Regions from separate parts of the Pseudomonas sp. KH_040 genome, predicted to be linked through region 3. Evidence: predicted binding sites of a transcription regulator. Region 3 holds the regulator's gene; each other region holds the start of a gene.
The links. Region 3 encodes FliA, which starts transcription of late flagellar genes. Its sites were predicted from a motif close to CTAAAGTTTNNNNNNNNNNNGCCGNTAA; they were not measured.

Region 1: AC3IUF_RS14100 (methyl-accepting chemotaxis protein) is a predicted target of FliA. The motif match lies at 2,028-2,055, and genes of this name have one in related genera.
Region 2: AC3IUF_RS23700 (flagellar protein MotY) is a predicted target of FliA. The motif match lies at 1,304-1,331, and genes of this name have one in related genera.
Region 4: AC3IUF_RS22690 (methyl-accepting chemotaxis protein) is a predicted target of FliA. The motif match lies at 1,328-1,355, and genes of this name have one in related genera.

Annotation. Positions count from the first base shown of each region.
Region 1 is NZ_CM174487.1:3,148,083-3,151,200, forward strand. It holds gene pnuC (nicotinamide riboside transporter PnuC) at 1-12, opposite strand, end outside; gene AC3IUF_RS14100 (methyl-accepting chemotaxis protein) at 266-1,900, opposite strand; gene AC3IUF_RS14105 (undecaprenyl-diphosphate phosphatase) at 2,205-3,035, shown strand; gene AC3IUF_RS14110 (DUF1294 domain-containing protein) at 3,032-3,118, shown strand, end outside.
Region 2 is NZ_CM174487.1:5,329,889-5,333,006, reverse strand. It holds gene rnt (ribonuclease T) at 1-194, opposite strand, end outside; gene pyrC (dihydroorotase) at 191-1,237, opposite strand; gene AC3IUF_RS23700 (flagellar protein MotY) at 1,398-2,306, shown strand; gene AC3IUF_RS23695 (argininosuccinate synthase) at 2,436-3,118, shown strand, end outside.
Region 3 is NZ_CM174487.1:1,869,474-1,872,591, reverse strand. It holds gene AC3IUF_RS08395 (protein phosphatase CheZ) at 1-203, opposite strand, end outside; gene AC3IUF_RS08390 (chemotaxis response regulator CheY) at 222-593, opposite strand; gene fliA (RNA polymerase sigma factor FliA) at 760-1,500, opposite strand; gene fleN (flagellar synthesis regulator FleN) at 1,497-2,327, opposite strand; gene flhF (flagellar biosynthesis GTPase FlhF) at 2,444-3,118, opposite strand, start outside.
Region 4 is NZ_CM174487.1:5,097,265-5,100,382, reverse strand. It holds gene AC3IUF_RS22695 (transporter) at 171-1,193, opposite strand; gene AC3IUF_RS22690 (methyl-accepting chemotaxis protein) at 1,470-3,092, shown strand.

The DNA.
Region 1 (3,118 bases), 1.3 Mb from region 3:
AAGCCCAGACATGGCGGTTCCTTGGGGGAAATTGAGGAGGGGGCGGATTGTACTGCATTGGGCCAAACCCCTCACCCTAACCCTCTCCCAGAGGAGAGGGGACTGACCGAGTTGGATGTTCCGAGATACGCGGACCTGATCTTTCTGCGTTGAATCCATAATCGACTCGATTTTTCAGGTCGACGTATAGCTTGAGACACCTCGGTCGGCCCCCTCTCCTCGGGGAGAGGGCCGGGGTGAGGGGGGCTCACCAGAGTTACACGGGTCAGACGCGGAACTGGCGCAGCAGGGCGTTGAGTTGTTCGCTCAATTGGCCGAGGCGCAGGCTGGCCGCACTCGACTGCTCAGCCGCGATCGCTGTGCTGTGCGAGAGGCCGGCCGCTTGCGTGACGTTCTGATTGATGTCCTCGACCACATGCGCCTGTTGCAGCGTGGCGCTGGCAATCGACGCATTCAGACCATTGAGATTGCGCAATGCCTGGCCAATGGCATTCAGACTGGCGCCGGCCAGCCCGGCTTGCTCGATGGTCAATTGCGACGCCTTGCTGCTGTCACCGATCACCTTCACGGCCGCCTCGGAATGGTTCTGCAAGCGTTCGATCATCGACTGGATTTCCGCTGTCGACTTCTGCGTGCGCTGCGCCAACAAGCGCACTTCATCGGCGACCACGGCAAACCCGCGACCCTGCTCACCGGCCCGTGCCGCTTCGATTGCAGCGTTGAGCGCGAGCAGGTTGGTTTGCTCGGCAATTGAGCGAATCACCTCCAGTACACTGCCGATCTGTGTGCTTTCGGCGGCGAGGGTGCGAATCACTTCAACCGCTTGATCGATGGTGCCGGACAGCTTGTCAATCTGCTGCAAGCTGCCATCGATGTTGATCTGGCCCTGTTGCGCCTGTGCTTCGGCATCGCGCATTTCGGCGGCGGCGTGCTCGGCGTTCTTCGCCACATCCTGCACACCGTAGGTCACTTCGTTGATCGCCGTCGCCACCAGTTCCATCTGCTGCGACTGCTGCTGGCTACGCTGTTGCGCCTGCGAAGCGTCGTTGCCCAGTTCGCTGGACGACTGGCCCAAGGCGCTGGCCGACACCTGCAAATCACCGATCACGCGACGCAGTTTGGCGGTAAAGGCATTGAAGTGATGCGCAAGCTCGGTGACTTCATCCTTGCCATGGGTATCGAGGCTGCGGGTCAGGTCGCTTTCACCGCTGGCAATGTTGGCCATGGCGTTCACGGTTTCCTGTAGCGGACGGACGATGCTGCGCGCGATCAGGATCACCAGCAACGCCATGATCAGCGCAATCGCCAGGCCGATGACCGTGGCTTTGATCACCTGACCCTGGAACTCCGCCTGTACGTCATCGACGTAAACCCCGGAGCCAAGCACCCAGCCCCACGGTTCGAACAGTTTGACGTAGGAAGTCTTGGCCACCGGCTCACTGGCGCCCGGTTTTGGCCAACGGTAGTCGACCATGCCGGCGCCTTTGGATCGGGCGATGGCGACCATTTCGTTGAACACCGCGAAGCCGTCCGGATCGCGGATCGCCGAAAGGTTCTGGCCTTCGAGTTTCGGGTTGGTCGGGTGCATGACCATCACGGGCGTGAGGTCGTTGATCCAGAAGTAATCGCTCTGGTCATAGCGCAAACCACGAATTGCCGTCAGCGCCTGTTTCTGCGCGGCGTCCTTGCTCAGGGTGCCGGCAGTTTCGAGGTCGTGGTAATAGGTCAGCAGGCCGCTGGCGGTCTGCACCACGTGCTGGGTTTTCTGGGCCTTGGCGTGATAGAGATCGTCGTGGATCTGCTTGAGCATCAATACGCCCAAGGTCAGCAACATGACCACCGCCACAATCAAGATGAGCCACAAGCGTCGGCTGATCGACACACTGCGCAAGCTGTTCATAACGCTGTCACTCCGGATTCTTTTTCTTGTAATAAACGACCGCCAGCATCCAACCACGATTTTGTGAGCGGGCATACGCGACCCAAGTCGTATAACGCGGCAGCGCTATTAAGGCTTGTCTGTTAGGATTTCGGCCCCGCGCGTGAAAACCTGAATCCAAATTGATATTTCACGGAATTTTGACCGTTTCGTGTGGATCCTGTGCGTGCGGAATCGGTACAGCCACAACCAGCTACGCTGATCGCAGTGAACGTAAAAAAATACTATCGGGGCATGCCAGCGCGCATCGCTCTTTGGGGGATTGATGGATCTTTGGACGGCCTTGCAGGCACTGATACTAGGAGTTGTAGAGGGGCTGACGGAGTTTTTGCCCATTTCCAGTACCGGACACCAGATCATTGTGGCCGACTTGCTCGAGTTCGGCGGCGAACGGGCCATGGCGTTCAATGTCATCATCCAGCTCGGCGCGATCCTCGCGGTGGTCTGGGAGTTTCGACGCAAGATTTTCGATGTGGTCATCGGTTTGCCGACCCAGCCCAGTGCCCGTCGTTTCACCGCTAACCTGCTGATCGCATTTCTGCCCGCCGTGGTGCTGGGCGTGATCTTTGCCGACCTGATCCACGAATATCTGTTCAATCCGATCACCGTCGCGACCGCACTGGTGGTGGGCGGTATCATCATGTTGTGGGCGGAAAAGCGTCAGCATGAAGTGCATGCGGAAACGGTCGACGAGATCACCTGGAAAGACGCCCTCAAGGTCGGCTTTGCGCAGTGCCTGGCCATGATCCCTGGTACCTCGCGTTCCGGCTCGACGATCATTGGCGGCTTGCTGTTCGGCCTGTCGCGCAAGACTGCCACCGAGTTCTCGTTCTTCCTTGCGATGCCGACCATGGTCGGTGCGGCGGTTTACTCGGGCTACAAGTATCGCGACCTGTTTGTCCCGGCTGATTTTCCGGTGTTCGCCATCGGTTTTGTCACCGCATTCATCTTCGCCATGATCGCCGTGCGCGGTTTGCTCAAGTTCATCGCCAGCCACAGCTATGCGGCATTCGCCTGGTATCGGATCGTGTTTGGTCTGGTGATTCTGGCGACGTGGCAGTTTGGCTGGATCGATTGGGCGGCGGCCAAGCCATGAGTGACTCCCGCGCACGCCGCCCCGAAGGACGACCTTCGGGCGGCAACAACATCCAGAACCTGAAGCTGAAACTGGTCGTTCTG
Region 2 (3,118 bases), 3.2 Mb from region 3:
ACAAAACCCTTTTCATCCATGGCGATGGTGGTCGCGGCAATCTCCAGCAACGCATCGGTGGCCGAGTTGAAGCCGCCGGTTTCTACGTCGACGACAACCGGCAGGTAGCCGCGAAAGCGTGCTGCCATCGGGTGACGGGAACCGCCACCGCCACTTTGACCGTCCAGTTCGTCGTCGAAATGGTCTTCACTCACGCGTGTTCCTCCAGCAGGCGCCAGCGCAGTTTTTCACCGGCGCGCAGCGGGATAACGGTCAGCTCGCCGAATGGCAGGCTGGTCGGGGCGGTCCATTCTTCACGGACCAGGGTGATGCGATCGGTGTTTGCCGGCAGGCCGTAGAAACGCGGACCGTTGAGGCTGGCGAAGGCCTCGAGCTTGTCCAGCGCGTTACGCTGTTCAAAGGCTTCGGCGTACATCTCGATGGCGGCGTACGCGGTGTAGCAGCCGGCGCAGCCGCAAGCGGCTTCCTTGGCGTGCTGCGCGTGCGGCGCCGAGTCGGTACCGAGGAAGAACTTCGCGCTGCCGCTGGTGGCGGCATCGAGCAAGGCTTCCTGATGCGTGTTGCGCTTGAGGATCGGCAAGCAATAGAAGTGCGGCCGAATCCCGCCCACCAGCATGTGGTTGCGGTTGTACAGCAGGTGATGCGCAGTGATAGTCGCGCCAACGTTGGCCGAAGCCTCGTTGACGAACTGCACGGCATCGCCGGTGGTGATGTGTTCGAACACCACTTTCAGCGTCGGAAAACGCTCGACCACGCGGCGCATGTGCTCATCGATGAAAATCTTTTCGCGGTCGAACACATCGACGTCGCCACGGGTGACTTCACCGTGGATCAGCAGCGGCATGCCAACTTCGGCCATGGCCTCGATCGCCGGCAGAATCTTGTCGATGCTGGTCACGCCGGAGTCGGAATTGGTGGTTGCGCCGGCCGGGTACAGCTTGGCGGCGTAGACAAAACCACTGGCCTTGGCTTCACGAATTTCTTCGGGCTGGGTGCGGTCGGTGAGGTACAGCACCATCAGCGGCTCAAAGCGACTGCCGGCCGGGCGGGCAGCGAGAATCCGCTGGCGATAGCCGTCGGCTTCAGCGGCGTTGCGCACCGGAGGTACCAGGTTGGGCATGATGATCGCGCGGCCAAAAGTGCGCGCAACATCGGCAACGGTATTGGTCAACACGGCACCATCGCGAAGATGAATGTGCCAGTCGTCGGGACGCAGCAGGGTCAGGCGGTCGGACATGAGGGGATTCCAGGCGGGTCAAACTGAGGCGAATGCTACCGGAAAAGACTCTTGCAGGCACTCGCTATCAAGTTTTGCGGGAACCTTCCGATATCCCGTAGGTATGCCGTAAACATAGTGTGAATCGGTCTTTGTGTTTCAGAAGCCAATGGAGCCTCCCGTGCGCCAGCGTTATTTAGCCTTGCTCAGTGTGTTTGCCAGCTTTCCCGCGATGGCGCTCACGTACCAGACCCGTCTGGAGAACATTGAGTGGACGGTCGCCGGCGACAAGTTCGAATGTCGTCTGACCCAGCCGATCACCGATTTCGGTTCGGGTGAGTTCGTGCGCAAGGCCGGCGAGCAGGCGATATTTCGTCTGAATGCCTACAACGCCATGCTTGGCGGCGGTTCGGCGACGTTGCTGGCGGCGGCTGCGCCTTGGCAGCCGGGTCGTGGTGACATCAATCTCGGCTCTGTGAGGCTTGGCAGTGGCAACGTGCTGTTCAGCAGTTCGCAGTCGCAGGCCGGCGGTTTGATCAGCGGCCTGCTGGACGGACGGAGCCCGGTCGTGCGTCGCGCGTCTGGCGATGGCCGTGTCTCGGAAGTGCGTTTATTGCCGGTGAAATTCAGCAAGGCGTTTAACGACTATCAGACCTGTGTAGCGAAATTGCTGCCGCAGAATTTCGACCAGATCAAGCAATCGCAGATCGGCTTCCCCGGCGAAGGCGTTGATCTGGACGCCGCCGCCAAGGCCAAGCTGCAAGTGATGCTCGAATTCATGAAGGCCGATCCGACGGTCAATCACATCGAACTCGATGGCCATTCCGACAACAGCGGTAATCGTCTGACCAACCGTGAACTGTCGCGCCGCCGAGCGCTGGCAGTGGTCGACTTCTTCAAGGCCAATGGCATCGCCGAATCGCAGATCACAGTACGTTTCCATGGTGAACAATACCCATTGGTTCCGAACACCAATGCGGCCAACCGGGCGAAGAACCGTCGGGTTGCGGTGAAGCTTGCACGCGTGGCGCCAACCACCGCTCCAGCGCCTCAGGCGAGCACCCCAGCCAGCACTGCAGCGACTTCCTGACCCGCCGGTCATCGTCGCGCTGTCGACAGATTCTGTCGCTTTGTCGTCTTAAGCTGTCGCGCCTCTGTAAATTATCGCGTTTGAGCGGTAGACTCCTCGGCTTTCCGTAGAACCCCGTGGAGTGATGGCATGGCGGACGTAAACAAGGTCGTTCTGGCGTATTCCGGCGGCCTGGACACTTCGGTGATCCTCAAGTGGCTGCAGGATACTTATAACTGTGAAGTGGTGACCTTCACCGCTGATCTCGGTCAAGGCGAAGAGGTCGAGCCGGCCCGCGCCAAGGCTCAGGCCATGGGCGTCAAAGAAATCTACATCGACGATCTGCGCGAAGAATTCGTGCGTGATTTCGTGTTCCCGATGTTCCGCGCCAACACCGTTTACGAAGGCGAGTACCTGCTGGGTACTTCCATCGCACGTCCGCTGATCGCCAAGCGTCTGATCGAAATCGCCAACGAAACCGGCGCTGACGCCATTTCCCATGGCGCTACCGGTAAAGGCAACGACCAGGTGCGTTTCGAACTGGGTGCCTACGCACTCAAGCCTGGCGTTAAAGTGATTGCCCCTTGGCGTGAGTGGGACCTGCTGTCCCGCGAGAAGCTGATGGACTACGCCGAGAAGCACGCGATCCCGATCGAGCGTCACGGCAAGAAGAAGTCTCCGTACTCGATGGACGCCAACCTGCTGCACATCTCCTATGAAGGCGGCGTGCTGGAAGACACCTGGACCGAGCACGAAGAAGACATGTGGAAATGGACCGTCTCCCCGGAGAACGCTCCTGACAAAGCGCAATACCTGGAACTGACCTACCGCAA
Region 3 (3,118 bases):
TGGAAGTTGACGATCGCACTGTGCAGTTCACGTGTGAGCTTGCCCACTTCCTGGTACAGGCCACGGTCACGGGTCTGATTGAGCTCATGGATCAGTTGCACAGCGTCGCCGAACCTGCCTTTTTCAAGGCTTTCGACCAGTTCGACCGCGTGTTTTTTCAGGGTCGACTCGAAATCGCCCTGTGAAGATTCGTTATGCTCCATAGCTCCCCCGCGCGTTCATCAGCCGATGCGTTCGAAAATCTTCTCGATTTTGTCTTTCAACGCCTGAGCCGTGAAAGGTTTGACTACGTAGCCGTTTACACCGGCCTGAGCGGCTTCAATGATCTGCTCGCGCTTGGCTTCTGCAGTCACCATCAGCACTGGCAGGTGCTTGAGCTTTTCATCGGCACGCACGTGGCGCAGCAGGTCGATACCGGTCATGCCCGGCATGTTCCAGTCCGTTACCAGAAAGTCGATGCTGCCGCTGTTGAGCACTGGAATGGCAGTCACGCCATCGTCAGCCTCGACGGTGTTGGTGAACCCAAGATCACGCAGCAGGTTCTTGATGATCCGCCGCATCGTTGAGAAGTCATCAACGATGAGGATTTTCATGTCTTTGTTCAATTCGACCTCCAAGCAGTCTTAAACGCGCCCAGCACCTGGACGCGCCACTTCAATCAATCGGCTTAGCACTCGAAGACTGTCTGGAGCACAACAGAGCAAGACCGGTGCCGTTCATCACCGCACCAGCCTCGTTCGCAGTGTCCCCACACCGCCTTCAGCGCGCTCGCCACTCCCCCAAACGCCCCCGCAAACGGGCCGCGCACTGGCTGTGTAACTGGCTGACCCGCGATTCACTGACGCCAAGGACTTCACCGATTTCCTTGAGGTTCAGCTCTTCGTCGTAGTACAGCGCCAACACCAGTCGCTCACGCTCCGGCAAATTGGCAATCGCGTCCGCCAACGCAGCCTGGAAACGTTCATCTTCCAGATCGCGCGACGGCTCAAGATGAGCACTCGCGCCATCCTCGTGCAGCCCTTCGTGTTCGCCGTCCTGCAGCAGGTCGTCGAAACTGAACAGGCGGCTGCCCAAGGTGTCATTCAAAATCCCGTAGTAATCGTCGAGACTCAATTGGAGTTCGGCTGCAACCTCGTGATCTTTAGCGTCACGGCCGGTTTTAGCTTCAATTGAGCGAATTGCGTCACTGACCATACGGGTATTGCGGTGAACCGAGCGTGGCGCCCAGTCCCCTTTGCGCACTTCGTCGAGCATCGCGCCGCGGATTCGAATGCCCGCGTACGTTTCAAAACTGGCGCCTTTGCTGGCGTCATATTTGGTCGAGACTTCGAGCAGACCGATCATTCCGGCCTGGATCAGGTCTTCGACCTGCACACTCGCCGGCAAACGCGCCAGCAAGTGGTAGGCGATGCGTTTGACCAGTGGCGCGTAACGCTCGATCAGTTCGTACTGCGCGTCACGTGCCGACTTCTTGTAGTAGTTCATACCGCTTGCGGTCATAGCACGGGCCCTGCCGTTTGCTGCACGAGGCGCTCGACGAAAAACTCAAGGTGGCCACGCGGGTTGGCGGGCAGCGGCCAGGTGTCGACCTTCTGCGCGATCGCCTTGAACGCCAGTGCGCACTTGGAACGCGGGAAGGCTTCATACACCGCACGCTGCTTCTGCACCGCTTTACGCACGCTTTCGTCGTAAGGCACGGCGCCGACATATTGTAGGGCCACGTCAAGGAAGCGATCCGTGACCTTGGTCAACTTGGCGAACAGGTTGCGCCCTTCCTGCGGGCTCTGCGCCATGTTGGCGAGGACGCGGAAGCGGTTCATGCCGTAATCGCGGTTGAGCAATTTGATCAGCGCGTAGGCGTCGGTAATGGACGTCGGCTCGTCGCAGACCACCAGCAACACTTCCTGGGCTGCGCGAACAAAACTGACTACCGAGTCACCAATACCCGCAGCGGTGTCGATCACCAATACGTCGAGATTGTCGCCGATGTCGCTGAACGCCTGGATCAGGCCGGCGTGTTGCGCCGGGCTCAGGTGGACCATGCTCTGCGTGCCGGACGCCGCCGGCACGATGCGAATGCCACCGGGGCCTTGCAACAGCACGTCGCGCAATTCGCAACGGCCTTCGATGACGTCGGCCAGCGTGCGCTTAGGGGTCAGCCCCAACAATACGTCAACGTTCGCCAGACCGAGGTCGGCGTCCAGCAGCATGACCCGACGGCCAAGCTCTGCCAGCGCCAGCGACAAGTTCACTGACACGTTAGTCTTGCCGACGCCACCTTTGCCGCCGGTCACCGCGATCACCTGTACGGGATGCATGCTGCCCATGTTATTTCTTTACCTTGTCTTGCATAGACGGAGGCCACATTACTGGCTGCGCGTTCACAACCGGAACAATGCATGGCAGACCATCGATGTAGGTACAAAAACTGTTCATGAATACCTCAGCCTACCTGCTTGGTCGGGCTGTGATAGATATCAGCGAACATGTCAGCCATGGCTTCTTCGCTGGGTTCTTCCTGCATTTGCACGCTGACGGCGCGGCTGACCAGTTGATGACGACGCGGCAGATGCAAATCATCCGGAATCCGTGGGCCATCGGTCAGGTACGCGACCGGCAATTCATGACTGATCGCCAGGCTCAACACTTCGCCAAGGCTGGCCGTTTCATCCAGTTTAGTCAGGATGCAGCCGGCAAGCCCGCAACGCTTGTAACTGTGATAAGCGGCGGTTAGAACCTGTTTCTGGCTGGTGGTTGCCAAGACCAGATAATTTTTTGACCGAATGCCACGCCCGGCCAGACTTTCGAGCTGCATGCGCAGGGCTGGATCGCTGGCTTGCAGGCCGGCAGTATCGATCAACACCACGCGTTTGCGCAGCAGTGGATCCAGCACCTGCACCAGCGATTGGCCCGGATCGACGTGGGTCACCGGCACATTGAGAATGCGACCCAGCGTCTTCAGCTGTTCCTGAGCGCCGATACGGAAACTGTCCATGCTCACCAGCGCGACATTCTGCGCGCCGTATTTCAGCACATAACGCGCGGCAAGCTTGGCCAGCGTAGTGGTCTTGCCCATGCCGGCCGGGCCGACCATGGCAATCACACCGCCCTCTTCCAG
Region 4 (3,118 bases), 3.2 Mb from region 3:
TACAGAGAGACTGCGCCATGTCAGTGTTTGGCTGAATACCCCAACCGTCGGTCTTCTGCTCGTTCCCACGCTCTGCGTGGGAATGACGCCCGGGACGCTCCGCGTCCCCTGTGACGCAGAGCGTCACTCGATGCATTCCCACGCAGAGCATGGGAACGAGCGTTGAGGCGTCAATAATCCCCGCGCTTGCGAAACGCCCAACGCCCGGCAATCACGGTAAACGTCGCCACCAGTGCGACCAAAATCCAGAACCCTTCCGGATCCTGCGACAACGGCACCCCGCCCACATTCATCCCGAAAAAACCGGCAATGATGTTGATTGGCAACGCAAGCACAGTCACCACCGTCAAAGTAAACAGCGTGCGGTTGCTCTGTTCGTTGAGGTTGGCGGCGATCTCTTCCTGCAGCAGTTTGATCCGCTCACCCAGTGCAGTGAGGTCGTTGATGATCAGCGCAAACTCCTCGGTGGATTTGCGCAATTCCTTGACGTCCTCCTTCTGCAACCAGGGCGGCGGCCGATTGAGCAAACGCAATAACGAACCCGGTTCCAGCGCCAACAGCCGTTGCAGCCGCACCAGCACCCGCCGGTTGGCGCCGAGTTCGGCACGGTTGGTCGACAGCCGCGAGGAGAGCAATTCGTCCTCGACCTGATCGACGCTCATGCTGGTCTTGCGCACGATCTGCGTCAGCACTTCGCCTTGATCGCGCAGCAGATGCACAAGCAGTTCCGAGGGTGAACGAAAGCGCTCGCCGGCCTTCACCGACGAGCGCAGTTTGTCCACCGAATGCAGCGGTTGCAGACGCGCACTGACGATCAGTTTGCTGCGCACACAAACCCACAGCGTCGACACGTCCGAGGAGACCATGCTGCTGAGGTTGAACACCACATCGTTGACCACCGCCAGCAACGCCGAGTCGACATGCTCGATGCGCGTCGAGCGCGAGCCTTCGTGCAGCGCCTCGAAAAACTCTTCGGGCAATTGCAGATGACTTTTCATCCAGCGCTCGCACGCCGCATGCGCCAGATTGAGGTGCAGCCAAAGGAATTCACCGCTGTCGCTGTCGTCCTGCAAACAGCGCAACGCTGTGGCCGAATCGACTTCGCGACCACGTTCGCCGGGCAGGAAGCGATAGCCGTAGAGCAGGCCAAACAGATCAGGATCGCGATGACTGATGTCGAGGCTGTGGTTCATGGAGGCTCGCTGCGAGGAGGGTGCGTCGGTACGCAAATGGCAGGTTCACTGAGCCGCATCATCGCAATGTCACATGACGTTTATGTGACAGCAAAGTGACGTCAAATCAGCGACTTACCGGTGGTCGGATTTTCTTCAAGAAGCGCTCTGGCGCGCCGATCACGCTTGGGTTACGTTGCGCGCGCTTGGCCATGAGCCAAGGCTCGCCGACATGGATGTCCGGCAAAATTTCACGCCTTACCGGGCGTGCCTCATCCTTGTCCTGAGTATCTTTCGATGCTGCAAAAATCCCTGAGAACGCAAATTCTCGCCCTGCTGAGCGGCAGCCTGTTGGCGGTGCTGTTGATTGCCCTGGCCTGTTTTCATTTCCTGTCCAACGGCGTGCAGAGTTACAGCCAGTTGATCGCCGGTCCTTTGCACACGTCGCAATTGATCGATGAGGCCAACCTGCAATTCAAGGTGCAGGTGCAGGAATGGAAAAACGTGTTGTTGCGCGGCAAGCAGCCGGCGGATCTGGCCAAGTACTGGGGGCAGTTCGAAGACCGTCAGCGCGATGTGCAGAACATCCTCGGTGAACTGGCCGGCCAGAAAGGTCTCGAGCCGAGCCTGAAAAACCGCATCGAACGTTTGCGTGATGAGCATCGTCAGTTGGGTTCTGCCTATCAGAAGGGCCGCGATGCCTACGTGGCTGCCGGTGGTGATCCGACGGCAGGTGACGCGGCGGTCAAAGGCGTTGACCGTGCCGCCAGCGATCAGATGAGCGAACTGGTCGCCGAGTTGCGCAAGCAAGGCACCGCGCAGTCGGCGCTGATCAGTGCCGAGGCTGATCGCACTGTGTGGCTGGGGCTGTTGGTGATGCTCGCGTCGGGTCTGCTGATCGGCCTGTTGAGCCTGTGGCTGGTCAACCGCAACCTGGTCGAGCCGATCCGCAAGCTCATCGATTACGTCACCCAATTGAGTCGCGGCAAACTGGCCGAACGTGTGGTCAGCGACCGTCAGGATGAACTGGGCAATCTCGCTGCTGCCGCCAACACCTTGCGTGATTTTCTCGCCGAAACCTTCACCCGTCTGCAGCGCAGCGCCAGTGATCTGGACAGCGCCAGCGGCGAGTTGAACGCGATCGCCACGACCATGGCTGGCGGCACCAACGAGCAGTTCAACCGCACCGATCAAGTCGCTACGGCCATGAACGAAATGTCCGCCACCGCGCAGGAAGTGGCGCGTCACGCCGCCGATGCCGCGCGTGCGGCCGACGATGCTGATCAGTCCGCCCAACAGGGTGAAAAGGTCATGCAGAGCACCATCCACTCGATCACGCAGATGCGCGGCGAAATCGCCAATACCGCCACGGTGATTCGTCGTCTGGAAGCCGACAGCGGCCGCATCGGCAAGGTGCTGGAGGTGATTCGCGGCATCGCCGAACAGACCAATCTGCTGGCGCTCAACGCCGCGATTGAAGCGGCGCGGGCCGGTGAGGCCGGGCGTGGTTTTGCGGTGGTTGCCGATGAAGTGCGCAACCTCGCACAACGCACCGCCGAGTCGATCATCGAGATCAACCAGATCATTCAGAGCGTGCAGACCGGCGCGGTGGATGCGGCGCAAGCCATCGACAGCGGGCAGACGCGCAGTGATGAAAGCGTTGAGCAAGTAACCCAGGCCGGTGCGATGCTGGAGCGCATCACCCACGCAGTGGAAGCGATTCGCGACATGAACCGTCAGATCGCCACCGCTGCGGAAGAGCAGACCTCGGTGGCCGAGGACATCTCGCGCAACCTCACCGAGATCACGTCGATCGCCAGCACCAACCTCGACAATGTGCAGCGCACTGAAAGCGCCAGTCAGAACCTGCATAGCCTGTCGGGGCAGTTGAACGAAGTCACCGCGCGCCTCAGCGCCTGAGGTCATTGAACGTGTACCGATTCGGA